Regions from separate parts of the Prochlorococcus sp. MIT 0603 genome, predicted to be linked through region 1. Evidence: predicted binding sites of a transcription regulator. Region 1 holds the regulator's gene; the other holds the start of a gene.
What was found. Region 1 encodes NtcA, which controls nitrogen genes in cyanobacteria. Its sites were predicted from a motif close to GTANCNNNNGNTAC; they were not measured.

Region 1 (16,532 bases):
CCTTATAGGAGGAATTAATGGTCCTTTGCATAATGCAATAGTTAGTGTTTTAAGTAGAAAAAGTCCAAAAGAAGGAAGATATATCCTTAGCTCAATAAATACTTCCATTTCTTTCGTCCTAATTATTTGCACTATAGTTTTAGTCTTAGGAGCAGATCAAATTATAAGTATTGTAGGGCCAGGGCTAGATATAAAGACTCATGCTATTGCGGTAGAACAATTAAAAATAATGTCACCTATAACACTATTAGCTGGACTAATTGGGATAGGTTTTGGGGCACTAAATGCTAGGGATAAGTTTCTAATACCTTCTATATCTCCAATAATTTCAAGTTTAGTATTAATAATTGCAGTTAGTGCTTTTGGGCAATATCAGAATAAAGATATTCAGTCAATTGATTTTGCCTTAAAAGGTGGAATTGTTTTAGCAATAGCTAGTTTAATTGGAGCAATAATCCAATGGATAATTCAAATTCCATTCTTAAGACGAGAAGGCCTATTACAGTTTAAATTAGTATTTGATTGGAAAAGTTCTGGGGTAAAAGAAGTTTGGAAAATAATTGTACCTGCAACTCTTTCATCTGGAATGCTGCAAATAAATGTTATAACAGATCTCTTCTTTGCTTCGAGCATAGTTGGTGCAGCCTCTGGTCTGAGTTATGCGAATTTCCTAATACAAGCACCATTAGGATTAATTTCCAATGCTTTATTATTACCATTATTGCCAACATTCTCAAAGCTTAAAGACAAGGAAGAACAAATTGATCTAATAAAACGTGTCAGACAAGGTTTTATATTTTCATCTGCAAGTATGATTTGTCTAGGAGCAATTTTCATAGCTCTCAGTGTATCAATTACTAAAATAATATTTGGGAGAGGTGTATTTGATGGTAACGCAATTAATCTTGTTTCAGGTCTTCTAATCTGCTATGGGATAGGCATGCCTGCTTACCTAATAAGAGATTTATTAGTCCGTATCTTTTATTCACTTGGAGACGGTCATACGCCATTCAAAATATCAGTCATTGGAATTGGTTTAAACATCTTTTTAGATTGGTTTTTCATTGGGGCACCTTTACCTTGGACAAATGAGCTTACTATAAACTTTGGTGCAAAAGGGTTGATTCTAGCCACTGTAGGTGTAAATATTTTTACTTGCCTCGTACTTTTATTAAAGCTCAAGTTAAAGATCAAGAATCTCTTATTAAAGAAATTAGCTATTGACTTTTTAAAACTCTTATTTTGCGGTTTAATCTCAGGTTTAATTGCATCAAATATAAACCTAATATCTTTAAATGAAAGCAATCAAGTTGTTGAAATTTTTAAATTCTGTTCAGCACTTTTAATAAGTACATTGTCATTCTGCATTTTTTCTAATCTGTTAGGTATTAAAGAGGTGAAAGAGATAGTAAAAATATTAAGGTTAAAAATTAAACTGAATTAAACCTAAGATGCATTATCTGATATGTTTCTAAAAAATAAAAAGAGTTATTTTTTTAGGTTCTATATCTGAAAGCATTGATAATTTTCTTGAAAGTGTAAAAAAGCGAAGCCTCACTTAATCAGCAATAAGTCTCTAGAATGTCTTCTAATGCAAAAACCTGAGCGGAAGAAATCAATTTAGACAAGGGTAATTCAGTACTCCCACCCCCAAGTTTCACTTGAACACTGTCTATTGCCCTTCTAGCGGCAATTTTAGCGCCATTGTTCATATGAACTTTACATTCAATTGCTAGAGCTTCTGATAAACCTGCATCGCCCAAATAAAGGTTCCAATTTTCAATTTGAATATATAGACGATCTGCAATTGCAAGCTGAAGATCTCGAAGTTGTTCCGTATCCATATTGAAATAACTAATTAAGTGGGTGAGAACAAATTTGTCTACTCCTTCAATGGAGAGTCTTCTGACGAAGGAGGTCGTCGAATGATCACAAAAATCAAATGGCAAATTACTACAAAAAGCCAAAGCCCAGTAAATAATTCCAAATGTGTCCAACCATGCCTTATCTGCTGAGCAAGCCAAAGGCCTGTATTAACAGCAGCAAAGGCCATAGCATGAATAGTGAAGTTGACTATTCTAGAAAAATGCAAATAAATGGGATCATTTTGATCTCCATTGCCGTACCACCTAAGAGGCATTGTTTTTGTATTAATGTGATCTTTATCCCATCTTATAGTTGACTAAGAGGATCTCAAATCTCTTAATTAAATTATGTGCGCCTGTAGCTCAGCGGATTAGAGCATCTGACTACGGATCAGAGGGTCGGGAGTTCGAATCTCTCCAGGCGCGTTACTAGTTTTTAATGTGATCCACACACAAAAGAAAAATTAAAAAAAGATTTTAAGTACTCAGAGGCAACCTTTGATTACTATCCGGTGAGTAATCACTCCAATAAGGGGAATAGTCATTTGTTTTCAATGAATTCAAAACTAGAAAATACCGATCCTGATATCTCACTTTTAATAAATAAAGAGCTATTAAGACAGCAAACTCACTTGGAACTTATTGCTAGTGAAAACTTTGCATCTCAAGCAGTTATGCAAGCTCAAGGTAGTGTATTAACTAATAAATATGCTGAAGGTCTTCCTAAAAAACGCTACTACGGTGGTTGTGAGCATATTGATGCCATTGAAGAATTAGCTATCTCAAGAGCAAAGTTACTTTTCAATGCAGATTGGGCAAATGTTCAACCTCATAGTGGAGCACAAGCAAATTTTGCAGTCTTACTTGCACTGCTAAAACCAGGAGACACAATCATGGGAATGGATTTATCCCATGGAGGACATTTAACCCACGGATCTCCAGTAAATGTTAGTGGGAAATGGTTTAACGCTGTTCATTATGAAGTTGATCCAGAGACAGAAATGCTGAATATGAAAATGGTTAGAGAAGTTGCTATAAAAAGTCAGCCAAAACTAATTATCTGTGGATATTCTGCGTATCCAAGAACTATTGATTTCGAGGCTTTTAGATCTATAGCAGATGAAGTAGGAGCTTATTTACTAGCAGACATGGCTCATATAGCAGGCTTAGTTGCTAGTGGTATCCATCCTAATCCAATACCATATTGCGATGTGGTAACGACTACTACTCATAAGACACTAAGAGGTCCCAGAGGTGGATTAATACTTTGTAGAAATGAAGAGTTTGGAAAAAAGTTTGATAAAGCTGTATTTCCAGGGAACCAAGGAGGTCCTTTAGAGCACATAATTGCTGCTAAAGCAGTTGCATTTGGAGAAGCATTAGATCCTAAATTTAAAAAATATAGTTATCAAGTAGTAACTAACGCAAAAGCTTTAGCTAAGCGCTTGCAAGAGAGAGGAATAGCAGTAGTTAGCAAAGGCACGGACAATCATATTGTTCTATTAGATTTAAGAAGCATTAGCATGACAGGGAAAAAAGCTGATTATCTTGTTAGCGAAATAAACGTAACAGCCAATAAGAACACTGTGCCTTTTGATCCTGAATCCCCATTTGTAACTAGTGGCCTAAGGTTAGGTACAGCTGCCTTAACAACCAGAGGCTTTACAGAGGCTGCATTTATTGAGGTTGCTGATGTTATAGCTGATTGTCTGTTAAACCCAGAAGATCTATCAATTAAGAAAGCCTGCAAAGAAAAAGTAATCCGTCTATGTAATCGTTTTCCTCTTTATAGTTAAAAAAAAGAATAGTCCTTTGGCTGAAAATATAAAAAATAAAGGGGTTGAAATCCTTTGTATTGGAACAGAGTTGTTACTAGGCAACATTTTAAATAGCAATGCACAGTGGCTAGCAGAGCAATTAGCGCTAATTGGATTACCTCATTATCGACAGGGTGTAATTGGTGATAACTCGAAGCGTTTACAGGAAATTGTTGTTGAAGCATCTCAAAGAAGTCAGGTTTTAATAACAACAGGAGGTTTAGGCCCAACAATCGATGATTTAACCACCGAAGCAATCGTAAAAGCTTTTGGTGAGAACTTAATTGAAGATCAAAAAATTTTAGAAGAGATAAAAAAGAAATTCAATGACCAAGATAGTTTTCCTAAGAGCAATTTTAAGCAAGCACTATTTCCTAAAGATTCAACTGTTATCCCAAACAAAATAGGAACAGCTCCAGGAATGATCTGGAGCCCCAAAAAAGACTTCACTATAATTACATTGCCAGGAGTACCTGCTGAAATGAAACGAATGTGGAAAGATACACTAGAGTTATGGCTCAGTAATCAGTTCAAAGAAAAAGGAATAATAAGAAGTACAGTCCTTAAATTCTCTGGAATATCAGAGTCTAGTCTTGCAGAAAAGATACCAACTTTATTAATAAAAAAGAATCCAACAATTGCACCTTATGCATCTTTAGGAGAAGTCAAAGTACGAATAACAGCTCAAGCAAAGACCAATGAAGAAGCAATTAAGTTAATAATTCCTATCGAATCAGAGTTATGTGATCGCATTGGTTTAAATCCCTTTGGGAAGAATCATGAAACCTTAGCGTCAGTTGTGATTGATTTATTACGCAAACGTTCAGAAACTCTCACTATTGCAGAGTCATGCACAGGAGGGAGGATCGCATCAGCCCTAACCAGTGTTCCAGGATCCTCAGATGTCTTCCTTGGAGGAGTGATCGCATATAACAACTCCATCAAGCAAAAGGTTTTGGGAGTTCCTAATGAGCTAATAAATAAATATGGTGCTGTCTCTGAACAAGTAGCTAAAGAAATGGCATTAGGGGCACTTCAGAAGTTCCAAGCTGATTGGTCTATTGCTATAAGTGGGGTTGCCGGACCAAGCGGAGGCACACCTACCAAACCTATAGGGTTAGTAGAGCTATGCATAGCATCGCCAAAAGGAATTCAATCAACCCAAGAGAATTTCGGAGTGCACAGAGCAAGAGAAGGTATACAAAAATTGAGTGTTGTGAGAGCACTAGACAAACTTCGATTAGCTTTGCTTAAGCAAAGCTAATCTTTCTTTCTATTGGGGTTACAACTTGAGCTCAAATACGCTCTACGACAAGATTTGGGATCTACACAGGGTTACAGAACTTCCTGGTGGAGCAACTCAACTATTTATAGGATTGCACTTGATTCATGAAGTCACTAGTCCGCAAGCATTTGCTGCTCTAGACGAAAAAAAATTAAGCGTTTCCTGCCCAGAAAGAACAATCGCAACAGTTGATCATATTGTCCCTACTACAACTCAAGAAAGACCATTCCTTGATTCTCTTGCAGAAGAAATGCTGCAAACTCTTGAGTTGAATTGCAAAAAACACTCAATAAAATTTTTCGGTTTAGGTTCTGGCAATCAAGGCATTGTTCATGTAATTGCCCCGGAAAAAGGCTTAACCCAACCTGGCATGACGATTGCATGCGGCGATTCTCATACCTCTACTCATGGAGCTTTTGGAGCAATTGCATTTGGGATAGGGACCAGCCAAGTGCGAGATGTCCTTGCAAGTCAAACTTTAACAATGAAAAAACTCAAAGTTCGACGGTTGTGGTTTGACGGTCAGTTAGGACCTGGAGTATTTGCAAAGGATCTAATTCTCCACGTTATTCAGATACTTGGAGTAAAAGATGGTGTTGGTTTTGCATATGAATTTGCTGGGCCTGCAATAGAAAGCCTTTCAATGGAAGAAAGGATGACTATCTGCAACATGGCAATTGAAGGAGGTGCAAGATGCGGGTACATAAACCCTGACAAAACAACTTTCAACTATCTAAAAGGGAAGAGCTATTCACCAAAAGGGCAAAGTTGGGATGCAGCCACTAAATGGTGGGAATCTCTGCAAAGCGATACAAATGCAATCTACGATGACGAAGTAAGATTTAATGCTTCAAAAATACCTCCTACAGTCACATGGGGCATTACGCCTGGCCAAGCAATAGGAGTCAATGCATCGATTCCCAGACCAGAATCACTAGATAAAATTGACCAGCAAATTGCTTTGGAAGCTTATGAATACATGAATCTAGAACCAGGGAAACCTATCGAAGGCCTACCTATAGATGTTTGCTTTATAGGTAGTTGTACAAATGGTCGCTTAAGCGATTTAGAAAAAGCAGCAGAAATAGTCAAAGGGAGACAAGTTGCGAAAGGAGTCAAAGCTTTTGTAGTACCTGGTTCAGAACAAGTTGCTCAAGAAGCTGAAGATCAAGGGTTACACGATATTTTTATAAAAGCTGGTTTCGAATGGAGAAAGCCAGGTTGTTCAATGTGTCTTGCCATGAATCCAGACAAGCTAGAAAAGAATCAAATAAGCGCAAGTTCAAGCAACAGAAACTTCAAAGGCAGGCAAGGATCAGCCAAAGGAAGAACGTTATTAATGAGTCCTGCAATGGTTGCTGCGGCTGCAGTAACAGGAGCTGTAATAGATGTCAGAAAACTTTTTTCCTTAAAATCATAAAATAAATGCAGCACATTTCTCCTTTTCCCTCAGGTCCTGTTCAAACAATCGAAGGTGAATGTCTTTACTTGAAGGGAAATGATATAGATACCGATAGAATTATCCCTGCACGTTTTTTAAAGTGCATCAATTTTGATTCACTTGGTTCTAACGTTTTCGCCGATGATCGTAAAGAAAAAAATGGATTACACCCTTTTGATCAAGATAAAATGAAGTCAATACTTATTGTTGATAGAAACTTTGGATGTGGTTCTAGTAGAGAGCATGCACCACAAGCCCTTATGAGATGGGGAATTAGAGCAATAATTGGTCAAAGCTTTGCTGAAATCTTCTTCGGAAATTGTTTATCAATTGGGATTCCATGTGCATGCATTTCGGAATCACAGCAAAAAACTTTGATTGCCAGTATTCAAAATAGAGAAAAAGCAAAGTTTCAATTGGATATTAAAAAGAAATTACTTACATCTAAAGAAATTAATATACCTTTAAAAATAGATATTGGAGCTATGGAGATGTTGATATCAGGAAGATGGGATGCAACATCAACTTTACTAGAAGAGAAAGAGAAAATAAATATAGTAAGAAGCAATCTTCCTTACTTAAAAAATTTTCAATTTGGTTCTTATTGAGAAAATCGTGACTATGAATAAAAAGCTAAAAGGAACTAGGATTACCTTTAAAGTCAAATCCATTCAAGCGAAAACTTAAGCCACCTGATTCATTCTTATAATCATAGAATAAACCAAATTCATAAGCCCTACGTTGCCACATAATTGCTAGCTTAGAAGATATTGAATCGCCATAATTCGCAGAATTAGTGTCTATATTATATTCATTGATATTTTTAATAATAATTGGTCCTAATAATTGCTGTGTTAAATCAATCTTTAATTTAACTAAATCCCTATCATTATCAAACTTAAATGGGCTATCCCCACTTTTAAATGTATAGCTAGGCAGAATAGATAACTTTGTATAATCAAAATATTTTCTCCGTAAATTACCCAAAATCAACTCTGGTCCCAGCCCAAATGTTATGCTAGTCTGATATTTATTATTGTTATAAGAGCTAATAGATGTATTCATAATAGCATTTAAATTAATTCCAGTTTGTATATTTTCTGCTGAAAAAGGAGAGGCAATGTATTTAGCAGGTAAATTATTTAATGAGGTAAATATTGGGTAATTAAATTTAAACTCTGAAGAGAAATTTGTCCTCAAAGAAGACATAAGTTCTAAAGAGTCAAGCCTTTCAGCCTGATATTCGCCTAATCCAATTCTGAAATTATAATCATATTTAATCTTACCAAATTTTGAAGATCCATTTTTATCAAAATCTATTCCAAATGCTGTATATATATCTGTATTACCCAAAGAGCCATTCCATACTTTCTCGCGATACAATGCAAAAATATTAGCCCTTAAATCTTTTATCTCATTTAAATTAATTTCCTTCGAAAAATTTGCAGCATACCTTGCACCATTTGCAAATTTTTTTCTATTAAAAGTAGTAATATCAGCCTCAATTTTACTATTCCAATTTAGAAAACTACCATCTATCTCCGCCTCTAATCCAAACAAGTCTTCTAAGTTTGTAGAAGTAGTTACTTTTGAACTATTAAATGTTTTACCATTCTCAGGATATGCTGAAGTCTCTCCACTTATTGAGCGTTGTAGTAAGTACTGAGGCTGAAGTGATAAAGAGTATTTATCACCAATTTGTACAGATCTAAGTTGCCTGCCAATAAAAACACCATCCCTATCTTTTCCATCAACTCCTAGAATCCAGTTTTGAGGTTTTTCTTCTTTACCTATTTGAAACCTTCTATTTCCGATAGGTATTCTTAAAAAGTCTTCTAATAGAAGATAACTCTTTTGAGCAGTAATATTTGCATTCTTTAAACCTAAGTTATTTTTCTTAAGTTCAACTTTATAAGATTCAATACGAATTTGAGCAGGGTTAAAAGGATCATTAGTAAAGCTTACTTTTTCAGCTTTCCAGCCATCTTTATAAATAAGCAACTTGGATGCTTTTATGCGCCATTTATTGACAGAATTACTTTCTTCATCAAAATTTTCTATTGTTTCCATATCAAGCCTAAAGCCACCTTGGATAAGGAAGCCATCTACTAACCGAACATCTCCAAAATCAGTCTGATTATTTTCTCTATCCTTAGATTGTTTTAAAGAAATTGGTTTATTTAAATTTAGATCTTTAGGGATTAGTTTTATATCAATTACACCATAAACATCATAAACTTCACCTTTATTTTGAACAAGGTCATATTTAAATGAGCTAGCCTCTAAATAATTACCTTTAGTATTAAAAACAACATTACCTGTAGCTATTATAGTTTTATTTAATCTATCAACTTCAATTCTATCGGCCTTAATATTACCTCCATGAATTAGTGCTTTAACATTGCCTTCTGCAACAAATAAGTTTTCTTTTTCCCAATATTGGCTATCAGCAAGAATTTGCAATTCTAAAAATATATCATCTTTTTCTAGTTTTACGTCCTGATTATTTTGAGCAATCTCACCTAAAGATTTTGAGAATGCCAAACAAGCCTCTGAAGGAGAAAGAAGCAAAAAGGCCACAGATGCTGAACTTGCAAGCCAGCCAATAGATACTATCGCCGCCAAAATCTACTTGCCGACGAAGAAAATAATTGCATAACCTAATAATACTGGCCTAATTTGCACCAATATTTAGTTGTTTTTAGGGGAAGTCAGACTAATCTCTCAATCTTGAGGGCCTTCTAGGTCTTTCCTGGCTGGTGTCCTTGTTGGGTCACTAGCTAAGAAGCCAAAGAGGAAAACACCAACAAAAAAGAAGACGACCGTGTATACCGAAATCTTTAGGGCAAGCATAACTAGCTCAATTGACTATAGAAACAAATGTATCTTATGGGCAGTTGTACCCTGTTTGCCCCAATTATTACCTTGGATTGAAATGTTTCTATGCTGTTTATCTAAAAAGCCGATGTTCATATAGTTATTAATCGTCATGATCATCCCATGGATCCTCAAGGGCTCTAGAGGGCGGACCAAAGGCTGTATAGACCCCAAACCCAGTCAAGCCCAATAAAACTACCAGGACAGAAACTGCTATAGAAAGAGCGGGAGTTGAAGTTTGCATCAAATCTTTTGAAAGGTTGCCAATCTTAGAGGCTATTTCACATACAATATCCAAAATTACTCTTTAACCGAGGCTAGAAACTAAAAATGGGACAAAAAACTGCTCTTGGCTCTCTCCTTAAATCCATTGGTAATTCAGGGCAAGGCAAAGTTGTAGCAGGTTGGGGAGCCGTACCTGTAATGGCCTTAATTGGCTCTCTACTTCTTGTTTTTCTTGTGATAATGCTCCAGATTTACAATCAATCTCTCCTTTTACAAGGCTTCTCAGTTGATTGGAATGGTGTTAATTAAGTCATAGAAATCTGACTTAATATTTTAAGAGTATGAACATCTTTGGTGTGGGACTGCCTGAAATTGCAGTCATAGTTGCACTTGCTTTGGTGGTTTTTGGACCAAAAAAGCTTCCAGAGCTAGGCAGGAATATTGGGAAAACTCTTAAAAGTCTTCAGAAAGCATCTTCTGAGTTTGAAAATGAACTTCAAAAAGCAATAACTGATTCAGATGATGATGACAGGGAAAAAGATGCTGATTCAAATGATCATAAAGATTTACCTTGAGAAAATAAAAAATATAATTCATATAAAGCACTTTCACTAAATAAAATGAGCTTGGGTTATTTCCAGTTGATTGCTGGCCTAGGTAATCCTGGCTCAAAGTATATAAAGACAAGACATAACGTTGGTTTTATGGCTTTAGAAAAGCTAGCTGAAAGGGAATCAGCAACATTCAGCTTCAACAAAAAGCTTTTTGGACATGCAGCGCATATTGGATCTGGAAAGCAACTAAAAAGGCTTTTAATGCCTAATACTTATGTTAATGAGAGCGGGCGTTCTATTGCTTCTGCAATGCAATGGTTTGGACTTGATGAAAAAGAATTGCTGATAATTGTGGATGATATGGATTTACCATTAGGCAAATTAAGGCTGAGAGAAGAAGGAGGCTCTGGAGGACATAATGGACTTAAAAGCATAATTTCACATATAGGAAGTCAAAGCTTTTGCAGATTAAGAATTGGGATTGGCTCGCCTTCAGCAATACAAAAAGAACGTAAGAGTAAAACTGTTAATCATGTTCTTGGAAGGTTCACAAAGGAAGAGAATCAAATCATTGAAAAAGTTTTAGATAAAGTGATTAAAGGGATTGATATTATCGAGGAGTTAGGATTCAAACAAGGCTCAAATTTCATTAACTCTGCTAATTCAGAATTAGAGGCATAACACAATGAGAAGGCAGCCTTCTACAACAGCTTATCTAAAGATTTATAGTCAAAATTTTTCAACAAAATGTATTCAAGGGGAGGTTTCTGCTGGTGATTTTAATTGGTGTTTTGATTGGTATTTTAGCAATGGAGAGCTTCTAGTAGAGCCACCTCTTGGAAGAGCACTTATTCAAGATGCACTATTACGTTTTTTAATTAAATCTGATTACTCTCTTGAAGCTGGAGGGGATTATAACTTTACTATTAGGGCCAAATTCTAATTTCTATAGGCTTTTCCCAGTTAAACTTCTTCTGGTAATAATCTTCTATCAATATCAAGGCAACAATTGCATCGAGATGTTTTGGTGGAAATATTAATGTACTTGGCAACCATCTAAAAACAAGCTTAGGTGGACAAAGTTCTAAATATCTTGTTTTTGCTCGAAGTGTAGTCATAGCCTCATCTACAACTTTAATGATACCAATACCATTTAAAGAAAGTTGATCATTCCAATATTTACTTGTAGTTCCATTGCCAAGAAGAATTAATTCAACAGAATAAGCACTTCTCCAAGAATTAATTAATTTTATTACAGAAGATTTTTCTACTGTTTTACCGTCTATAACATTAAGGCCATTTATTTCAGCTAATAATAATCCACATTTCTTATGGCCAGGGTCTATTGCAATAACATTTGTCATCTATAGTTAAAGTATTGTTTTAGTTGCTCTAAGAGTTACAGAAACCTTTTCTGCAGTATCACTTTTATTCGTAGAAATAGCATCTAATTTTAGAATACTATCTTTATTAGAATCTATTTTTTCTAAGAGATTTTTAACAGAGTTAGAATCTACTTGTATTTCCGAGACAAGGGATCCTCTTCTCTTTACTTCTGCTAAAGTTGATGCCAACAATATTTTTATTTGTTTTTGAAGTAATGTTTTAGATATAGAATTATTTCTTAAGTTAAGGCTTGCTATTACTTCACCCTTTACAACAATGTTCTTATTAGGCAGTGCCTCTGGGAAAGCATAAACAAAACTCTCTCCTAAAAGTACATTACTAGCAGAGCGAATATTTATCACCCAATCCTTATTATCAGAAACCTTTTCTTCCAAGCTAGCAATATGGTCACGCCTTACTAAAACAATTCTCCTTACAGGACTTTTACCAGGACTAACTCTAATAAAAGCATTAAAATTTGCTTTTCTTAGTATATTTTCTATTTCCTCTTTAACATCTGATTTATTATCAAATTTCACTGAGAAAGTTCCTAAAGATTGCCCACTATTTATGACCACTTCCCCTTGACGAAACGCAAATAAATCTTTTCCAAGTTTTACAAGTTCTTTCTCAGCTTTCTTGATTTTCACTTCAAGTGCTTCTCTTTGCATTTTTAAAGGAAGTAAAGCCTGTCTACTCTCTTTCAATCGAGCCTGAATATCATCCAATTCAAACAGGCCTATTCTTAATTCCCGACTCACCAAAAGCATTAAACTCAATGAAAGTGCACTTATCAAACTCCCAGTAAGAATTGTTATCAGAACAGCTGTTCGACGAGGGCGCAATTTAAAAACACTCAATCTTGCCTTACCAATACGGCTGCCGAGCATGTCACCAAGTGTTGAGAGCACTCCCCCAAGAATCAACAAAGCAAAAATAAGTATCCAACCTGCCACTTCAAAAATATTTATTAAGTAATTAGAATAAGTTTAATAGCTTAGGGGAAACAATTTTAATTAAAACGTTTAGCTAAAGCAATTGGGTCAAAAACAGTTATTTTCTTTCTATCAATCTGCAATAAACCAAGGTTCCTTAGATCTCCAAGCAATCTTGTAATAGTAACCCTAGTAGATCCAATAGCTTCAGCAATTGACTGATGAGATAGTTTTAAATCAATCGTAATTCCTTTATCACTCGGCACTCCAAAATCCCTGCAAAGCACTAGGAGGAAACTTACCAGACGAGAAGACATATCGCGATGTGTCAAAGTCTCGATCATAGTCTCTGTTTGCAAAACCCTACTAGACAAGCCTTGAAGAAGAAGCAACCCAACACCACTATCATTTTCTATAGCATTTCTTACTGAACCAGCAGGAGCAGAACTCATTTCAACCTTAGTAAAAGCAACAGCATGATAAAAACGGTCAGATCTATGGCCTGTCAAAAGTGAAAGAACGCCAAATAGACTATTTTCTCGTAACAATGCAACAGTGATTTCCTCACCAGACTCATAAACCCTTGTAAGACGTACAGCTCCTCTTCTGATCAAATAAACTCTTTCTGCAGGATCGCCAGGAAAGAATATTGTCTTAGATCTCTCTACAGCTTCATTAGACGCTCCATCTAAACCTCTAATAACATCAAGAAGGGTCATTGTAGCTTTGGTGCTTCCATTCAGCTGATTTTGCGATTGCATCCCAACTGGCTGGTTGGAATAACGACTGATCGAGCTAGCATTAGCTGCCATCTTCTCTAACCAATTCAAAGGACGATAAGAAGTGCGGATAAAATTACATGTAGCAAAAACAACCGTTTTCAACTTAAACAAGAGTATAAAGACGTTTCCAGTTTTCAAAGAGGTAAAGGAAAGGTTATGAAATTAGAAAAAATATCAATTTATCATCAGATAAACGCTATAGATAGTGTCAAAATACTTGTGAAGGTTTACACCTCCGCTACATTTAAAAAATCCTTCTAAAAGAATGATTTTAAGCATTTCATGACAGCAAGTCCAAGGCTAAAAAGTGAATATTCTACCGATTATCCATACGGGTTAAGGCCAGTCAGTGCATCCAAAGGCAAAGCAAAGCTTCAAATTATTTCTTCACAAGGGCAATTACAGGTCTATACCGCACCTTATAGAGGAAGTTTCTCAGTAGTTCTTAGCGAAGCACTTCGTTCTGCAGGATTAGGTAGCAAGGTTTTGATAGCGCAGTTCTTAAAAGGTGGCGTATCTCAAGGACCAGAAAATTCAACAAGCCTTTGCGGAAACTTAGAATGGCTAAGACCTGATTTTTATGGCTGCATAAGTAAAAGTGAGAATTCTAATAATGCGAATACAGAAGATTTTCTAAGCACTAAAAAGGTTGTGGGTGATATTTGGGAAATATGTAAAGACAACTTGATTAATAATACTTTAGATAAGCTCGTTTTAGATGAGATAGGCCTGGCAATTGATTTTGGCTTTATTTCTGAAGAAGATTTGATAACTACACTAGAAAATCGTCATGATTCTATTGATGTAATTATTACAGGACCATCTATACCCACTAAAGTTTTTGAAGTAGCTGACCAAGTAACCCAATTGAGGTGCTCTAAATAATGTTGAAAAATGATCGCTGGATTATCGAACAATCACAAGTGGGAATGCTTGAACCTTTTCAAGCAAATCTTGTTAGACATCTAGAGCCTAATTCTAAGGAACGACCTGTACTCAGTTTTGGTTGTTCCTCTTACGGTTATGACCTACGTCTTTCTTCAAAAGAATTTCTTATATTTCGACACGTGCCTGGAACAATAATGAATCCCAAAAAATTTAATCCTAAAAATTTAGAATCAACTCCCCTTGAAAAAGATGAAGATGGTGAATACTTCATCCTTCCAGCTCATTCATACGGTTTAGGCGTTGCCCTAGAGAAAATGAAAGTTCCAGCTAATATCACTGTTATTTGCCTTGGGAAAAGCACATACGCAAGACTAGGAATTATTGTGAACACAACACCTGCTGAAGCAAGTTGGGAAGGTCATCTAACACTCGAATTCAGCAATAGCTCTGGGGCAGACTGCCGTATATATGCAAATGAAGGGATTTGCCAATTGCTTTTTTTCGAAGGTGATCCTTGTGAAACAACTTATAGCGATAGAGAAGGTAAATATCAAAATCAACCTGAGAAGGTTACTCTTGCCAAAATTTAACTATGAATAATGTACATCTGGTCACAGCTACTCCAGATGCTGAAAAAACCATGGCATACATTGCCAGGGTTAGTAATCCTAAAAATCAAAGCAACGAAGATTTTGAGAAATTAATTAAATATTGCATAACCCATGAACATTGGAGTGTATTTGAACAAGCATATATGACCCTCCAGATAGAAACTAATAGAGGGATTGCAGCTCAAATTCTTAGACATCGATCATTCACCTTCCAAGAGTTTTCTCAAAGATATGCTGACAGTTCTCAACTAGGCGCAATCCCTATACCTGATTTAAGAAGACAAGATACAAAAAACAGGCAGAATTCAATATCTGATTTAGATGAAAATGTTGCGGACGCCTTTAAAGAGAGAATAGAAAATCAATTTAAAAACACCTTAATTCTTTATCAAGAAATGCTTGAAAATGGAATAGCAAAAGAATGTGCGCGATTCATCCTTCCATTGGCAACTCCTACAAGGATCTACATGACAGGTTCATGTAGATCATGGATACATTATATAAACTTAAGATCTGGACATGGCACTCAACAAGAGCATCTAGAGATAGCAAATAATTGCAAAATAATATTTTCCAAGCAATTCCCCTCAGTCGCCCATGCTCTTAATTGGAGATAAGTTAACCATGACTGCGAGGGGATATATTTCTCGTAGGAATATTTTCATTTAAATTCGAAAATAGAACTTTATTAGTATCAATATATTCTACTCCATTTATTTGTGGCAGTTCTCTTTGATTTAATAAAGAAAGTGCAATTTGATCAAGCTGATTAAAATCTTTTAAACCTATTGATTCTCCTTTCAAATGGCCAAGATCATTAAACAACTCTAATTTAGGTATTCCATTAACATTGTATGTATCGATAAGATCTAACCACTTGTCATTATCAACATTTAATAGCACAAAATCAATAGAATTATCATATCTCTCTTTTAAACTAAGTATAGAAGGACCCATTTCTTGACATGCTTCACACCAATCAGCATAGAATTCTATTATAGTAGGACGGTTATTATTCAAAGCAATCTCTGGCTTAAGTGAATTTCTAGCAAGTAATTCTAATGGATTCTCTTGTTGAAAGCCATTCCTTATAAACAACAGAGCTAAGGCTATGAAAATAGAAATAATTAGCAAAAAAACTCTTTGCCATTTTCCTAATTCCACTAATTTGGAATTTTGCACAACAAAAACATTTCTATTGTTAGTTTGCCATCTTAAAAATCACTTGTGTGTGAAATGTTTCAATATGAGCTAATCTTTCAGTAGTTTGGAATCTTTCTTTTCTCAAATGTCCACCAATGCAATGCATCATGCGGGTGGAAGAAACAAGCATAAAGATATAATTTTCTTTGGTACTGATGGAATTCGTGGAAATGCTAAAAGACTTTTTACAAATCAACTTATTTACAAAATTGGATTTTGGTGTAACAAGATCCTTTCAAACCAAGGTCCGATTCTTATAGGACAAGACTCAAGATCAAGCAGCTCAAGAATTTCAAATGGATTAGCTGATAGCTTAACGTCTCAAGGTAGAGAAGTATGGCTATTAGGACTTTGCCCAACACCTGCAGTTCCACTTTTAATTAAAAAATACAATTTATCAGGAGGGCTAATGATCTCAGCTAGCCATAATCCTCCAGAAGATAATGGAATAAAAATTTTTGATGCTAATGCAAAAAAGATTTCGACTGAAAAGCAAAGAATTATTGATGCAGGACTACAAAAAGAGAAAGTAATCAACTCAGGAAGGAAGGGAGATGTAATCAATCGGCACGAAATCTTAAAAGATTACGAGGAAAGTCTTTTGAAAACAATTGGCTTAGAAAATTTTGGAAAGATACCCATTGTTCTAGATCTTTGCTGGGG
Region 2 (16,532 bases), on a different contig from region 1:
CTAAACAAGCTAAAAGTATTGTTCCTAATATTCCAGCATGAAGCCAACCTGTGTTGGTAAGGAATGGAAATCTCTGAGCAATTGCAATAATTAGAAAATTGATACAAAATGCCCAGGCCCAAGAATTATAAATAGATGGCATGGTTAATCATGCTTTGAATATTTAATATTCTATTAAAAAAATGGTCGCCGAAACAAAAGTTTAAACATTTAAGGTTCTCCATGAAGACATAATTTGCGTTGATACTACTGCAGCCGTTGAAGACCTGAGAATAGAGTTTCCCATAGTAATATTTATACAATGATGTTTTTCAGCCAATTCAATCTCATCGTCAGTCCAGCCACCCTCTGGGCCTATTGCAGTCCATATTTCATCAACATCTGTAGATGTCTTTTCTAATAATAGCTCAAATGGTTGAGCCTTATCAGTTCTGGTTGTACCAATAGTTACAAGCATACCTTGAAACGAATGCTCTAACCAATTAGAGAAACAAATTAATTCTCTCAACTGAGGTCTCCATAATCGTTCTGATTGTTCAACAGACTCATTAAGAATCACATTCCATCTTGAAAAGCGTTGAGAGGATAAATGAGTAACCACAGATCTATTGGAAACAAGTGGTTGAATAATATCTATACCTATTTCACAAGACATCCTAATTACATCATCCATTCCATATTTAGGCATGACAATCGCAAGGCAAGTTTGAATCTCAGGTCTAGAAGAAGATTCAATAGGATTAAATGCATTCGTTGTTAAGACAAGATAGTCATTATTAACAAGATTTGCATTCCAAAGGCGACCTAAGCCATCAATAACAGCTAGCTGATCATCATCTCGTAATCTAAGAACACGAGTTATATAATGTTTCTCCTTGGTAGTAAGTTTTATAAGATTATTATTTTGAAGGGAGTCTTCTATACGCTTAGATGAAATTAACAAACGCCTGTACTCAGACATAACTATATTAGGTATTGGGAAAGATTGCATCTGGATGGTCATCAACAGGCCAATCATCATTTACTCCACCTATTACCAGTTCTTTAAGTTCAACAACATCTCCATTTATTTGGATTAGACAATTGATCAATATATCAAATGCCATAGCATCTGAAGTTCCCAAATCAACCCAGCATCGTCCCCATTCATTTTGATATTCCATCGTGCCTAAATTATGCATTAAAGCGGGCATGCAAGATTCTTCTTCGTAAGTTATCCAACTGAGTTCTGCTGCAGCGTCATGAGCCTGTAGATTTTCAGAGTTAAATCCTCCTAATTTGCCGATTACATACCAACTGTCAAAAAGTCCGTCTATATATTTTTTTTCACCTTCACTAGGTGGATGAGCAAATTTGAGCCAAATCCAACAGTTAAATGGATCTATCTCTCTAAAATTAATGTCCATAAAAAAATAAAGATATTCACACCTTTAAAAAATAATGCCAGATGGTACCTTTTAAAAAGATAAATGGAGAATTCAACTAGCATCTTTATCATATATAGTTGCTGGCTATTAACAACAGAATGCTTGAACTAAAAAGAATCAATTATCATCCAGCAACTTCGGAGTATCCAGTCCTTAAAGAAATAACACTTCAGGGTACAAAAGGAAGACCCCTAATTATTTCAGGTCCTAGTGGTAGTGGTAAAACAAGTTTAATTGAAGTAATTAGTGGAATAACAGCTCAAAACAATGGGAATATCTTTTGGAACAAAATTTTAGTAAATGAAAGACAGCGTAAAAGGATATCCGGTGTTGTATTCCAGTTCCCAGAACGTCATTTTATAGGTTTAACTGTTGCTCAAGAATTACGAATAGGGCTTAGAAGATTATCCGGTGATCTTCAAACAGAAACATTAAAAAAAGTAGGCTTGGAAAATATAAACATTACAGACTCCCCTGAAAAATTGAGTGGCGGCCAGCAAAGAAGAATAGCAATAGCTGTCCAACTAATAAGAAAACCTCAAATACTCTTATTAGATGAACCAACAGCAGGGCTAGATTGGTCAGTACGAGACGAGATACTTAAATTAATCAAATTACTTTCACAAGAACAACTTTTGATTATTGTTACTCATGAACCTCAACTCTTTAAGGCTTGTGATTCAAAGAAGTATCAATTAAACAATGGGGTCCTTAATCAACTTACCAAATAAATGCATGAATGATTTACTTGTAAGAGCAACTGCTGCCAATGGAGCCATAAGACTCGTAGCCGTAACAACGACAGAAACTACCAAAGAAGCAAGAAGACGCCACTCCCTTTCCCATTTGACAACAGCACTTTTAGGAAGAGCAATGGGGTCAGCTCTAATACTTGCAAGTTCAATGAAAGTAAAGCATGGAAGAGTGACAGTAAAAATTCAATCTGACGGACCTATCAATGGACTATTTGTAGATGCTGGTAGAGATGGAACTGTTAGAGGATATTTAGGGAATCCTGATTTAGAACTTGATTTAATACTGACCAAAACCAAGAAGCATTATTTCGATTTTCAAACTGCTACTGGCAGAGGATATCTAAATGTCACAAGGGATAACGGCAAAGGAGAACCATTTTCAAGTACTGTTGAATTAGTAAATGGTTGTATCGGCGAGGACATCGCCTCATACTTATTCCAATCAGAGCAGACTAAATCTGCGGTTTTTGTAGGAGAAAAGATTAGCAATGGAGAACTTGTTTGTTCAGGAGCCTTAATAGCACAAGTATTGCCAAAAGAAGTTGATAACGATAGCCTTCTAGATTTCGTAAATAAAGAATGCTTTAATATTGATAATTTCAGTGAAGAACTTTATAGATGCAAAAATAATCTGCCTAATCTATTTAATTCATTATTTCCAAAATTAAACCCATATGTTATAAAGGATAGAGACAATTTTCAAAATATTAGTTTTAAATGTCGTTGTTCAAGATCACGAAGCATCTCGGCACTAAAACTGTTAGGCAAGAAAGAAATATTAGATATATTAAACACAGAAAAAGAGTCCAAACTTACATGCAAATTTTGTAATACTGTATATTCTATAGATGAAAAAGAACTAATGCGTATTAGCGATGAAATAGGGTAGACATATTAATTTAATACTAAGGAGCCTATCCATAATAAAATCAATGCGGGCAAAGCCTCAATCTTATCTATGGAAATAGGCATTATATTTTGTGAGTTAATTGCAAGATTAGTTACGACTAGACCGCCAAGGATGTAACCACATGAAAGAAATACAACACTCCATCCTAACGATGGCAAAATCTTTTTACCACGTTTTACTTGACTAATTACTAAAGCAAAAGTTGATAAAGAAAGAATAATTTGAATATTTTGATCAGGTGCTACTAAAAGCAAGACGATGATAAACAGTCCTAAGCAAAGTCTTATAGTTAGGCCCTGTCCTTCAGGAAGATTTAAAAAGGAATTTTCAGTTTTATCAGAATTAACAGAATCATAATTCGTAAATGTATTGATTTTTGTTAGCAATGAGCCTTTAAGATTAGTTAAATTATTCCCAAATGAATTGTTCTCTTTCTGAGAAGCATTTATAGCCTCATTACTAACTTTACCTAAACGTCTTGCCTTAAGAGAATCCATTAGTAACAGATCATATGATGATTCAATCTTTGCTTTAAGAATGAGGTCATCACCTGCTTCTTTTAATCTAATATCTCTAGCTTTCTTAATTTCTTCATAAGTAGAACCTGGTTGAATTCCTAGCTGTGAAAAAGCATCTTTAGGATCTTGCTGGTTACCAAAGTTTGTATTGGTCACAATTTAACTTATGGTTGTTTAATGAGCGTAAGTGCGAAAGCAACTTTGGTAAAGCAAAAATATTAAAGAGTTATAGGGTCAATACCACTTATAACTGGTGCGACAGAAGATAATCCAAAAGATGGTTGATCCTCTTCTAGCTGATTTAAGTTCCATTTGTTCTTAAAAAGTAGTACAGGCCTTTGCCATGAATCCTGAACAGTCTTGCAATTAAAGATTCTTCCAATCTTATCCAGCGAATCCCATCCGCCCGTTACCCAACGGGCCAATTGAAAGGCCATTGGCTCAATAATGGTCTCAACTGAATATTCACTTTCAAGTCGATGCTGCACAACCTCAAGTTGCAATTGCCCCACAGCTGCAAGTATCGGATCTCTTTTGCTTTGGTCTACATCATAAAGAATTTGGACGGCTCCTTCTTCTCTCAATTCATTGACCCCTTTTCTGAAATTCTTGAACGCAGAAGGATTAGGGTTCCTTAACCAGCAAAATATCTCTGGACTAAAGCAGGGTATACCTTCATATTCAGTACGTTCTCCTGCATACAAAGTATCTCCTATAGAAAACATACCTGGGTTATTTAGCCCAATAACATCTCCTGGGAAAGCATCCTCTACTACAGCTCTATCTTTAGCGAATATTTTTTGCGGTCTAGAAAGTCGTATTGATTTGCCTGTCCGTGCATGATATACATTCATATCCTTTTCAAAACGACCACTACAAACACGGACAAAGGCAACCCTATCTCTATGACGAGGATCCATATTTGCCTGCAATTTAAAAACAAAACCAGTAAAAGTACTTCGTAAAGGGTCTACAGGTCCATCAATAGCATTACGTGCTACAGGTCCTTGAGCCATGTCTAAAAAGCTATCTAAGAATGGCTTGACACCAAAATTAGTCATTGCCGAACCGAAAAATACAGGGGTAAGTTCTCCTTTCTTGATAAGATTTAAATCTAGGGATGAACCAGCAGCTTCTAAAAGCTCTAATTCTTCTTTAGCTTTTTCCAAGAGATCTTGTTCAACTAATTCTGATAAGAGAGGATCATTAATTCCTAGTCGTTGCTCATTTGATTGCTTACCGCGCTCTGCTCTTGAGAATAGTATGACGTCTTTGGTTTGACGATCAATAACACCACGGAACAAATCACCACTACCAATAGGCCAGTTAACTGCAAATGTCGAAAGATTTAGTTCTCTTTCAATTTCATCTAAAAGAGATAATGGTTCTTGTCCTGGACGGTCCATTTTATTGATAAACGTAAATATAGGTATGTTCCTCAGGCGACAGACCTCGAATAGTTTCCTTGTTTGAGGCTCTAAACCTTTTGCCGCATCCTCCAGCATGACGGCATTATCTGCTGCAGATAGAGTACGGTAAGTATCCTCAGAAAAATCCTGATGACCAGGAGTGTCTAAAAGGTTTACTGTGATGTTCTTGTAATCAAATTGCAAAACAGTTGAGGTAATAGAGATACCTCTTTGTTTTTCTAATTCCATCCAGTCTGAAGTAACTTTCCTTTGTTGTCCTCTGGCTTTAACTGCTCCAGCCTGCTGAATAGCTCCTCCATATAATAGAAGTTTTTCCGTAAGAGTTGTTTTCCCAGCGTCAGGATGAGAAATAATAGCGAAATTTCTACGCCTATCTACCTCCCTCTTTAATTCCTCTGTGGAACTATTGTCATCAGATGATCTTAAAGAATTTGTACCATTTGAAGAAAATGAAGTCATTGAAATAATTTTATGATTGATGTTCAGATTTCAAATGATCAATTGGAAGCAAGAAAGCACCCCTTCTAAATCTAACCGCAGCTACATCGTTAGGTAACAGAGCTATTATTTCACCTGTTTCCTCCAAAGAAACTAAATCTGGTGGTCTTAGCATCGGCATAGGGTCACTGGTTTTTAAATATGGCTGTGAAACTCTTAAATAGACTCTTTCTCCAACAGTAAATTTCATGAAAATGGAATCTCATATTAATGTATCAGTTCTTTAATAGTAAATGAAATAGCGCTCATTAATCGATTTAATTTTACTTACATATAAAGACTAGTCACTTAACAAGTACGAAGATTCTTTTTAATATTCCTATATAGCAAATAGTAAAAACCTTGAGAGCTATAAATACTTTAGTTTCATCACTGGCAAGCCTGCTTCTTATCATAGTTGGAGGAATGCTCCCATCAGCAATATTATCATTAGGAAGTGGCTATAGCCTCAAGATCTTAGACCTCCAAAGTTCATGGCAAATTCCATCAGTTCTTTTATCTGCATTAATCTGTGGACCACAATCTGCATTAATAGCAACTATTGCCTACTTAACGATAGGGTTAGTATATCTACCAGTCTTCCAAGGTGGAGGGAGTATTGGATATATGGCAAGTCCAGCGTTCGGATATCTAGTCGGTTTCGTTCCAGCTGTGTGGATAACAGGAAACTGGGCAAAAGTAGAAACGAAGAAATCAATATTTAATTTCTTTACGATCGCATGTACAGGATTGGTATTAATTCACACAATCGGAATCATAAATATAATCATTGGTACTATCACCTTAAGATGGGATAATTCAATTTTAGATCTGTTAATTAAATATAGCATTACAACATTTCCAATACAGCTATTGCTTTGTGCACCTACAATATTATTAGCCAAAACATTCAGAAGGGCACTTTTGATTAGATGAAGCAAAGACTATTTAGACGTAGCCATATATTTCTAACATCCAGTATTGTTATAACTTTGGATCAACTAACAAAGCTATATCTATCAGCCTATCCGAATTACCAAGGACATACAATAATACCAACCTTAATTAAAATCAATATTGTTAGAAACTATGGTGCAGCTTTTAACATATTTAGTAATTACACATTTTCACTAGGTGTTTTAAGTCTTATTGTTGCCATCGTATTGATACGCTACGTCACAAATAAGTTGACATATAATATATACCAGCTCATTGCATTTTCATTTTTAATTGGTGGAACAATAGGCAATGGTCTGGATAGATGGAGACTAGGATATGTCATTGATTTTATTCAACTTATACCAATAACCTTTCCTATTTTCAATATAGCTGATATCGCAATTAATCTAGCTCTGATGTTCATATGCTTAGACTACGCAAGCAGCCGGAACAATTAGCCCATAAGGGTATTGACATCAATTTTATAATGAGATTATTTATCATTCTAAAATCAGATTAATATATTCATATGCAAAATAAAAGGAAGGTAATAGGATCATTACTGTTACTAATGATAGTAGCAGCATTTCTCAGCCTGATTGGAGCAATAATTAAACTTATAAACTTACAGACAATAATATTATCAATTATACTATTAACTATTCTTACAAAGAAGAACCTAAGAACATTAATACAGAGGATATTACGTAAATTAATTTTTTCGATTAGAACTGATAATATCACAAAAAACCTTCCAAAAGATAGAAGCGATGCAGCAATTAAGAGTTTAGATAGCATAGATCAGTTAACCCAACTTATACAAGATAAGATTGCTTCTGAGGGATTAAGGCATGAAAAAAAACGAGTAGAAAAGATGCTCTTAAGAGGTGATTTAGTCGTTGTAGTATTTGGCACAGGATCAAGCGGTAAGACTTCATTAATAAGTGCTCTTCTTAACAGAATAGTAGGGGAAATTGATCCAAGCATGGGTTCTACTAAACGTACAGGTTCATATCGGCTACATCTCAAAGGCCTTACAAGAGGGATAAAGATAATAGATACTCCAGGCATACTTGAAGGAGGCGAGGATGGTCGTCTTCGCGAACAAGAAGCTCTTCTAAAAGCCAGTAGAGCCGATTTAATAATCTTTGTTGTAGATTCAGATTTAAGAGCATTTGAAATGAAAGTAATTACCAATCTTTCTAAGGTTGGTAAAAGACTAATAATTGCACTAAACAAATGTGATCTACTTAGTGAAAGAGAAGAAATGAAGCTAATATCCTTAATAAGGAATCATTGCAATGGGTTAATAGAGCCTCACGATATAACTACTATCTCTGCATCACCTCAATCAATACCGAATACAGGTAGTCGACCTTTACAGCCCAAGCCTGAGATAAATCAACTTATAAAGCGTATATCATTTGTTTTGCATAGTGAAGGAGAAGAGCTAATAGCTGACAATATTCTTCTTCAGTGTAGAAACCTTGGTGAATCAGGGAGAAAATTATTGAATAGACAACGTTTCATAGAATCAAATAGATGTGTAGATAAGTATTCTTGGATCAGTAGTGGAGTTGTTCTTATAACACCTTTACCTGGAGTAGATTTAATAGCTACTGCAGTTGTTAACAGTAGAATGGTAATGGAAATAGCAAGAATATACGGCGTAGAATTAAAGAAAGATGGAGCTAAAAACCTAGCAATATCAGTTAGCCAAACTATTGCTGGCCTCGGGATAGTAAAAGGAGGCGTATCCCTCATAAGTAATTCATTAACCTTACATTTACCTACGTATTTAATTGGAAAAACCATTCAAAGTATTACCGCCTCATGGCTAACAAAAGTTGCAGGTGAAAGTTTTGTCACATATTTCCAGCAAAACCAAAATTGGGGTGATGGTGGAATCCAAGAGGTTGTTCAATATCACTATGACTTAAATCGAAGAGAAACCAACCTAAGGGAGTTTATTAGAATTGCAATAGATAGAGTTGTCCAACCGGTTGATATGAATAAAAAGAAAAAACAACTTCCACCATACTCAAGGCTTCAGGAGGAGGAGGGAGCATAGGCCCTCTAGAATCTAATATTGTTATAATCAGCAAATATAGAGCTCCAATTAAAATAGAAAAGATACCAGTAATAATTGCCACACACTTACCACGATCCTTGTTCATGAGATTTCAAGGGGGTGATTAATGAGTTCTGCTAAACTATCAATGTGACTAATTTTAGTATGTGGATTACCCATTACAGCCTTTAGATAAGTACGGTTCTTATAACATGGCTTCGATAGCATAAAGCCATGCTCTAGTAATTTTTTTCTTAATTTTATAGCCCATACCTCTGCATCTTGTTTGGAGATATCATTAGGAGTAAAAGCTATTAAATGCAATGGGCCGGTTATAATATCAAATTTGGATTTATCAAGTCTCTCATAAAGAGAACGTCTACGATCAATAGACTTATCTAGTAAAGACTGAATACCATTAGCACCCAATTGTCTTAGTCCAAGCCATAATTTAATAACTTCTGCAGGTCTTGTACCTTGTAATCCAAGTTCACCTCCCTGATAATCGTTTCCATAAGATGGTTCTAAATATGGATAACCAGTAGAAAAGCAGGTAAAAAGATCCTTAATATCAGACACTAATAATAATGAGGAGGTCTTTGTAATCCCAAGAAGTTTTTGCGGATTAACAGTAACAGAATTAGCCCTAGAAATATCCTTCACGAGGCTTGCAGTGGATGATGACAAGCCAAAAGCTCCTCCTATTGCAGCGTCAGCATGCAGCCATATTTTTTCTTTGTGACAAAAATCAGCAATTTGAGTCAAGGGATCTATAGATCCTCGTACAGTAGTACCTGCTGTTGCTACAATCGCAAAGCATTTTTTCTCTTGAGATTTTATATTATGAAACTGTTCAGTTAAAGATTTAATAGACATACATCCAAAATTATCGGTAGGAACCCTGACTAATGCCTCTGGAGGGAGTCCCATAACTGATATAGCTCTCGCTATTGAGACATGTGCCTCTGTACTAGCTAAGACGACAGCTTTAGGATCACATAACAGATTGGCATTAGACCTTGCTACTAACAAGGCCATTAAATTAGTTAGACTTCCACCACTAACAGCAACACCACCAGCAGTCTCTGGCATCTCAAATTTATTTGCAATCCATTTACATAGACTTCTTTCTAATTTAGTAATGCTAGGTGAAAGCTCCTCAGCCAACAAATTATTATTAAGTCCAGCAGCTATCAATTCTCCAACAATTGAAGAAGTAAGAGGCGGTGGGTCTAAATGAGCAAGTGCTCCAGGATGAGATGGCTGATATGATCCGGCCATAATTTTTTGCAAATCATCTAACATCTCAGAAGAAGACAATCCATCTAAACGTGGTCCTATATCAGGCAACTCAAAATGAGATGGTAAAGGGCCTCTATTAGTTGTAGAAGACAACCACTCACAAAGATCACTAGAAGCCCCTTCTAAAAATGACTTAAATTTAGGATCAGTGCGATCAGGAGGTGCAAAAAATTCCAATGGATTTCCCTTTCAAATATTTATACCAAAGAGTTAACAAAGAACGATATTCATTATGTTCAAATTAAAAAGGTTGTTCTAGAAAAATGCAATTTTATCAACCGGTAAAACTTAAGGATACACAAACAGAAAGATGGATGGAAATTCTGCTTGAAAGAGCTAATAGAACTGGCTCTCAAGGTGAGGTACCTGTTTCAGCTGTTATCTTGAATGAATACGGGCATTGTATAGGCCATGGAACAAATACAAGAAATAAATATTTCAATCCCCTTGGCCATGCTGAATTAATTGCTCTTCGGCAGGCTTCCTGGATAAAAAGAGATTGGAGATTTAACGAATGTACATTGATAGTAACGCTAGAGCCATGTCAAATGTGTGCAGGTGCTCTTATACAAGCAAGGATGGGCAAAGTTATTTTTGGTGCCGTGGATAAAAAAAGAGGTGGACTAGGAGGCTCATTAGATCTCTCAAAACATCAAAGCGCTCATCATAAAATGTCTATTGAAGGAGGGATTTTGAATGACCAAGCTAAAGAAGCATTGTCTAAGTGGTTTGCTGATAGAAGAAATGAAATAACTAGGACTTGAATTTAGGCAATTGTGTCTCGAAAAGGTTCAAGATTCTTTCAACATTCTTTGATTGAGAGTTGTAGCCCATAAGACCAATTCGCCAGACCTTACCTGCTAATTCACCTAATCCACCACCAATCTCAACGCCATGCTTATGCAATAAATGAAGTGTGAAAGCTTTTCCATCAATGCCATCAGGTATTTTAACTGTAGTAAGAGTAGGAAGCCTTAGATTTTCATCAACATGTAATTCAATACCAAGTTGGGTTAAGCCAGTCCATAGGCTATTTGCATTTTCTCTATGGCGTTCCCATGAGTTCTCCAAACCCTCTTCAACAATAAGTTTAAGTGCTTCTCGGATTCCAAAATTCATATTTACTGGTGCAGTGTGATGGTAAACACGGTCACTACCCCAATATTTATTTAACAGGGACACATCAAGATACCAATTAGATACTTTGCTTGTCCTTGCATTCAATTTGTCTTCTGCCCTTTTATTCATAGTAAAGGGGCCTAAACCTGGAGGGCAACTTAAGCCCTTCTGACTACAGCTATAAGCAAGATCCACCTTCCATTCATCTAAAAACAAAGGGATACTTCCAAGTGATGTAACAGTGTCTAAAATCAACAAGCAATTATATTTTCGACATAAATCGCCTATTCCATCCATAGGCTGACAAACACCTGTAGATGTTTCTGCATGTACTAGAGCAAGAACAGCAGGCTTATGTTTGATTAAAGACTCTTCAAGTTCATTAAGAGAAAAGGCTTGTCCCCAGGGTTTTTGAATTGTCTGAACATTTGCCTTATACCTTGAGGCCATGTCAGCCAATCGATGACCAAAGTAGCCTTTAATGGCAACAAGGACAGTGTCCCCAGGTTCAACAATATTTGCAATTGTTGCCTCCATTGCTGCACTACCAGTGCCACTCATTGGAAGAGTTAATCTATTTGTTGTCTGCCAGACATGCCGTAATAGATTCTGAACATCAGCCATTAAATCAATATAAAAAGGATCTAAGTGACCAACAGGCTGATTGGACAGTGCTTGCAGCACTAAAGGGTGAGAATTAGAAGGTCCTGGACCTAGTAATAGCCTCTCTGGAACCGAAAGAGCTGATAGTGACGTGTCAAAAGTTTTCAACATTTCAGAGTTAGCTTTTGTTGTCGCCAAGACCTAAAAAGAATAATTACTTAACCAAGAGCCTATACATCTATAGGTATGAACGTGAAATTAATTTTAGGTATTGCAATGCTGACAACCAAGGTGAAATAGCTTCTAATAACCAAATAAAAATTAAAAAGTCGCACAAACATTAGGAATTAAAGGGAAATAGTGCGAAAAAGTACTTATTGATACAAAACTAGATTGCTATGGTAATTACTTTTGTTGGAATATATCTATAAAAAAATCCATGGGCAAATCTCCACAGGATGTACTTAGACAAATTAAAGATGAGGGTATTGAGCTCATTGATCTTAAATTCACTGACATCCACGGTAAATGGCAACATTTAACCGTTACATCAGACATGATCGAAGAAAGCTCTTTCAAGGAAGGGCTAGCCTTTGATGGCTCTTCCATAAGGGGATGGAAAGCCATTAATGAGTCAGATATGTCAATGGTCCCAGACGCTACAACTGCATGGATAGATCCCTTTTATAAGCACAAAACACTTAGCATTATTTGTTCAATACAAGAGCCAAGGAGTGGGGAGCCCTATTCAAGATGTCCAAGATTTTTAGCTCAAAAAGCACTTTCTTATTTATCTTCTACAGGTTTAGCTGATGTAGCTTTCTTTGGACCAGAACCAGAGTTCTTTATTTTTGACGACGTAAGGTATGACTCAAAAGAAGGCACTTCCTTTTATAGCGTAGACACTATTGAGGCCCCTTGGAACACAGCAAGGTTAGAGGAAGGTGGCAACCTAGGATACAAAATACAATATAAAGAAGGATATTTCCCAGTAGCTCCAAATGATACTGCTCAAGACATGCGTTCTGAGATGTTACTTCTCATGGGTCAACTAGGAATACCTATAGAGAAACATCATCATGAGGTTGCAGGACCAGGTCAACATGAACTTGGAATGAAATTTGCTTCACTTATAAACGCAGCAGATAACGTAATGACATATAAATATGTTGTTAGGAATATTGCCAAAAAATATGGCAAGACAGCAACTTTTATGCCAAAACCTATCTGGAATGACAATGGAACTGGCATGCATGTCCATCAAAGTCTCTGGAAGGATGGGCAACCACTTTTCTTCGGTGAAAATACATATGCCAACCTATCTCAAACTGCCAAATGGTATATAGGTGGCATTCTTAAACATGCACCTTCTTTCTTAGCCTTCACAAACCCAGGAACAAATAGCTATAAACGATTAGTACCAGGGTTTGAAGCCCCAGTAAATCTTGTTTACTCCCAAGGTAATAGATCAGCTGCTATTAGAATTCCTTTAACAGGACCAAGTCCAAAAGCAAAAAGGTTAGAATTTAGACCTGGTGATGCTATAGCAAATCCCTATTTAGCCTTTAGCGCAATGCTAATGGCTGGAATTGATGGTATTAAGAATCAAATAGATCCAGGCGAAGGAGAAGATCGTGATCTATTTGAACTTCCCTCAGAAGAACTTGCCAAGATTGCAACAGTTCCATCATCCTTAAATGATGCATTGGATGCACTAAATAGAGATAATAATTATTTAACTGAAGGTGGCGTGTTCGATGATGACTTTATAAATAACTTCATCGAAATGAAGTATGAAGAAGTTCAGCAATTAAGGCAAAGACCTCATCCTCATGAATTCTTTATGTACTATGACGCATAATAAATAAGCCTATTTATACATTTTTTCAAATTAAACATTATAAAATAAGCAAGGTTATATACTATCTTGCTTATTTTCTAATATGAATATTATCAGCAATCTTAGATTTATAAAAAAAAAGGTATATAAATATAAAATTATACCTATTATATTTTCATTAATAATTATAGTCCTATCAATAAAGGGGAAAGACTTGCCAAAAGACTTTAACAAAACCTATATAAATAAATTCAATAAGATGATGGTTAATATTGAAAGTAAATTAAATAGAAATGATCTTTCTGGTGTTTGTTCAAAAGCTAAAGATATAGATAAATTCATTCAAAAGGATATCAATCAATTAAGAGAAGCTGAACCAAATTATTCATGGGATGACATACAAGCTCTAATGAAGGAAATTCCCAACCAATTATGTCCCGATCAATGAAAATATTGCTTGATATACAAAAATATAATTCTCTTAGCAACAGAAAATATTTAATTCTCTCAGTTGGCTTAAAAATCTGTTGAAATAGATAAAACTTGAAAAGGTTTATGGCTCAGCCAAGCCTAGCAAAAATTGCATATAAAACTCTTCAGCAAGGCAAAGGTCTTGTTGGGATAGTACATAAGGAGATAAGTACAAAGTTGATGGAGGTTATAGCACCTGAAGCCATTCCAGAAACATCCCCAATTTCTACGGACTTACTACTTAAATTAAGACAATCTATTAAAGAGCTAGAAGATATTGACTGGCTAGAAGCAGAAAAGGGCTTTTATCCTAAGAACCTTCTTTTTGAAGCCCCTTGGATAGAGTGGTTTGCAAAGTACCCACTAGTATGGTTAGACATGCCATCAACTTGGAACAGAAGAAAATCTAGAAAATTTCAAGACATACCAAAATCAATTAATAAAGATAAATACCCTGATTATTATTTACAGAATTTCCATCATCAAACTGATGGTTATCTTAGCGATCACTCAGCAAGTATTTATGATATTCAAGTGGAGATACTTTTTAATGGAACTGCTGATGCCATGAGAAGAAGAGTTATATCTCCTATAAAAGATTGCCTTCAAAATAGCTTTAAAGATACAAGTTCATCAGAAATAAAGATTCTTGATGTAGCAACTGGAACAGGAAGAACTCTTCAGCAACTTAGATCGGCCTTCCCTTATGCAGAGCTTACTGGCTTAGATTTATCTTCTTCATATCTTAAGCAAGCAAGTAAATATTTAAATAATAGCGGGAGTGAATTAGTTCAATTAATCAAAGGAAATGCAGAAAATATATCTCTAATAGGAGAATCATTTAACGCAATAACATGTGTTTTTCTTTTTCATGAATTACCAAAACAAGCTAGGCAGAATGTTATTTCAGAATGCTTTCGTCTTTTAAAACCAAATGGAAAGTTAGTTATTGCAGATTCAGTTCAAATACAAGACTCCCCTCAATTCACACAAGTCTTAGAAAATTTTCATCGAATATTCCACGAGCCTTATTATAAAGATTATATAAAAGACGACATCACTATAAGACTTACAAATTCCGGATTTGAATCTATAAAAACAAACTCATTTTTCATGACAAAAGTTTGGTCGGCCACTAAACCATCTACCTGAATTAAACACATAAGCAAAAGAATTATTTATCTAATTTAAAAGAATATGAGAAAAATTTAAAAGTCTATAAGCTCTTCCTATCTCCTTAATTCATCCAAAACATTTCTATCTTCCAAAGTACTTGTATCTCCTATGACCTCTTCACCAGCAGCTAAAGACCTAAGTAGTCTGCGCATGATTTTTCCACTTCTTGTTTTAGGCAATGCATCAGTAAATCGAATTTCATCTGGTCTTGCTATTGCTCCTATTTCTTCTGAGACATGATTCCTTAAATCCTGCATAAGAGTTTGATCTGATACTTTTCCACTTTCTAAAGTCACAAAAGCAACTACTGCTTCTCCTTTAATCTCATCTGGTCTCCCAACCACAGCAGCCTCTGCCACATAAGAATGACTTACTAAAGCAGATTCTATTTCCATAGTTCCAAGTCTATGGCCAGAGACATTAATCACATCATCAACCCTTCCCATGATCCAAAAATATCCATCTTCATCTTTGCGAGCTCCATCACCAGCAAAATAAACAAGTTTATTATCAATAGGTTCTAGATACTCCCAATAACTTTGCCTAAATCTTTGAGAATCTCCATGAATAGTCCTCATCATTCCTGGCCATGGCCGCTTTACCACTAAATATCCACCTTGATTTGCTTCAACTGACTGGCCATCTGCCGTAACAATATCTGCTTCAATTCCAGGCAAAGGAAGGGTAGCTGAACCTGGCTTTGTAGGTATTGCTCCAGGCAATGGACTGATTAACACACCACCTGTTTCTGTCTGCCACCAAGTATCAACAATAGGGCAATTACCACCACCTATTACTTGCCTATACCACATCCAAGCTTCTGGGTTGATAGGCTCACCAACTGTTCCCAGCAATCGTAAGCTTGTTAAATCATACTTTTCAGGAATTGATCTCCCTGATTTCATAAAAGCTCTTATTGCTGTAGGAGCCGTATAAAAAATATTAATTTTATGTCTTTGAATAACCTCCCAAAACGCTCCAGGATTCGACGGTCTTGGGACACCTTCATACATAACTGTTGTAGAGCCATTTGATAAAGGTCCGTAAACAATGTAACTATGACCTGTTATCCATCCAACATCAGCTGTACACCAATATATCTCTTCTTCACGTACATCAAATATCCATTTAAAAGTCAGGTGAGCCCACAAATTATATCCTGAGGTTGTGTGAACAACTCCTTTTGGTTTACCTGTTGATCCAGATGTATAAAGCACGAAAAGTCTATCTTCACTATTCATTTGCTCTGGCAAACATTCAACAGCTTGATGAGAAATCAGCTCATCCCACCAGTAATCTCGACCATTGATAAAAGTTACTTTTTGAGAAGTACGTTTAACGATCAAAACAGATTCAACACTGGGACAACTATTTCCATCTAAAGCAGAATCAACTGCATCTTTTAAAGAGATAATCTTGTCTTTACGAAAACCTCCATCAGCTGTAATTACCGCTTTCACTTGACCATCATTAAGTCTGTCACGCAAAGCTTCA

Region 2: the regulator NtcA is predicted to act here: its motif matches at 11,922-11,935, upstream of glnA (type I glutamate--ammonia ligase).

The regions. Positions count from the first base shown of each region.
Region 1 is NZ_JNAW01000001.1:241,526-258,057, reverse strand. It holds gene murJ (murein biosynthesis integral membrane protein MurJ) at 1-1,444, shown strand, start outside; gene EV07_RS01335 (DUF3181 family protein) at 1,563-1,844, opposite strand; gene EV07_RS01330 (hypothetical protein) at 1,883-2,140, opposite strand; tRNA gene EV07_RS01325 (tRNA-Arg) at 2,218-2,291, shown strand; gene glyA (serine hydroxymethyltransferase) at 2,420-3,661, shown strand; gene EV07_RS01315 (competence/damage-inducible protein A) at 3,654-4,946, shown strand; gene leuC (3-isopropylmalate dehydratase large subunit) at 4,972-6,387, shown strand; gene EV07_RS01305 (3-isopropylmalate dehydratase small subunit) at 6,393-7,016, shown strand; gene EV07_RS01300 (DUF3769 domain-containing protein) at 7,042-9,033, opposite strand; gene EV07_RS09310 (photosystem II reaction center protein I) at 9,133-9,261, opposite strand; gene psbN (photosystem II reaction center protein PsbN) at 9,389-9,529, opposite strand; gene psbH (photosystem II reaction center phosphoprotein PsbH) at 9,616-9,819, shown strand; gene EV07_RS01285 (TatA/E family twin arginine-targeting protein translocase) at 9,852-10,085, shown strand; gene pth (aminoacyl-tRNA hydrolase) at 10,131-10,745, shown strand; gene EV07_RS01275 (DUF3146 family protein) at 10,750-11,007, shown strand; gene EV07_RS01270 (hypothetical protein) at 10,991-11,428, opposite strand; gene EV07_RS01265 (DUF3084 domain-containing protein) at 11,435-12,406, opposite strand; gene ntcA (global nitrogen regulator NtcA) at 12,463-13,146, opposite strand; gene EV07_RS01255 (cob(I)yrinic acid a,c-diamide adenosyltransferase) at 13,450-14,052, shown strand; gene dcd (dCTP deaminase) at 14,052-14,645, shown strand; gene thyX (FAD-dependent thymidylate synthase) at 14,648-15,283, shown strand; gene EV07_RS01240 (thioredoxin domain-containing protein) at 15,285-15,848, opposite strand; gene glmM (phosphoglucosamine mutase) at 15,970-16,532, shown strand, end outside.
Region 2 is NZ_JNAW01000002.1:571,453-587,984, forward strand. It holds gene EV07_RS04820 (TIGR00297 family protein) at 1-142, opposite strand, end outside; gene EV07_RS04825 (16S rRNA (uracil(1498)-N(3))-methyltransferase) at 203-991, opposite strand; gene EV07_RS04830 (DUF3531 family protein) at 969-1,406, opposite strand; gene EV07_RS04835 (ABC transporter ATP-binding protein) at 1,526-2,158, shown strand; gene hslO (Hsp33 family molecular chaperone HslO) at 2,163-3,071, shown strand; gene EV07_RS04845 (CPP1-like family protein) at 3,077-3,766, opposite strand; gene EV07_RS04850 (peptide chain release factor 3) at 3,829-5,499, opposite strand; gene EV07_RS04855 (DUF3148 domain-containing protein) at 5,510-5,728, opposite strand; gene EV07_RS04860 (biotin transporter BioY) at 5,881-6,453, shown strand; gene lspA (signal peptidase II) at 6,450-6,914, shown strand; gene EV07_RS04870 (YcjF family protein) at 7,028-8,527, shown strand; gene EV07_RS04875 (pyridoxal phosphate-dependent decarboxylase family protein) at 8,630-10,006, opposite strand; gene EV07_RS04880 (nucleoside deaminase) at 10,093-10,593, shown strand; gene EV07_RS04885 (pyridoxal-phosphate-dependent aminotransferase family protein) at 10,583-11,722, opposite strand; gene glnA (type I glutamate--ammonia ligase) at 11,991-13,412, shown strand; gene EV07_RS04895 (hypothetical protein) at 13,606-13,839, shown strand; gene EV07_RS04900 (class I SAM-dependent methyltransferase) at 13,947-15,014, shown strand; gene acs (acetate--CoA ligase) at 15,092-16,532, opposite strand, start outside.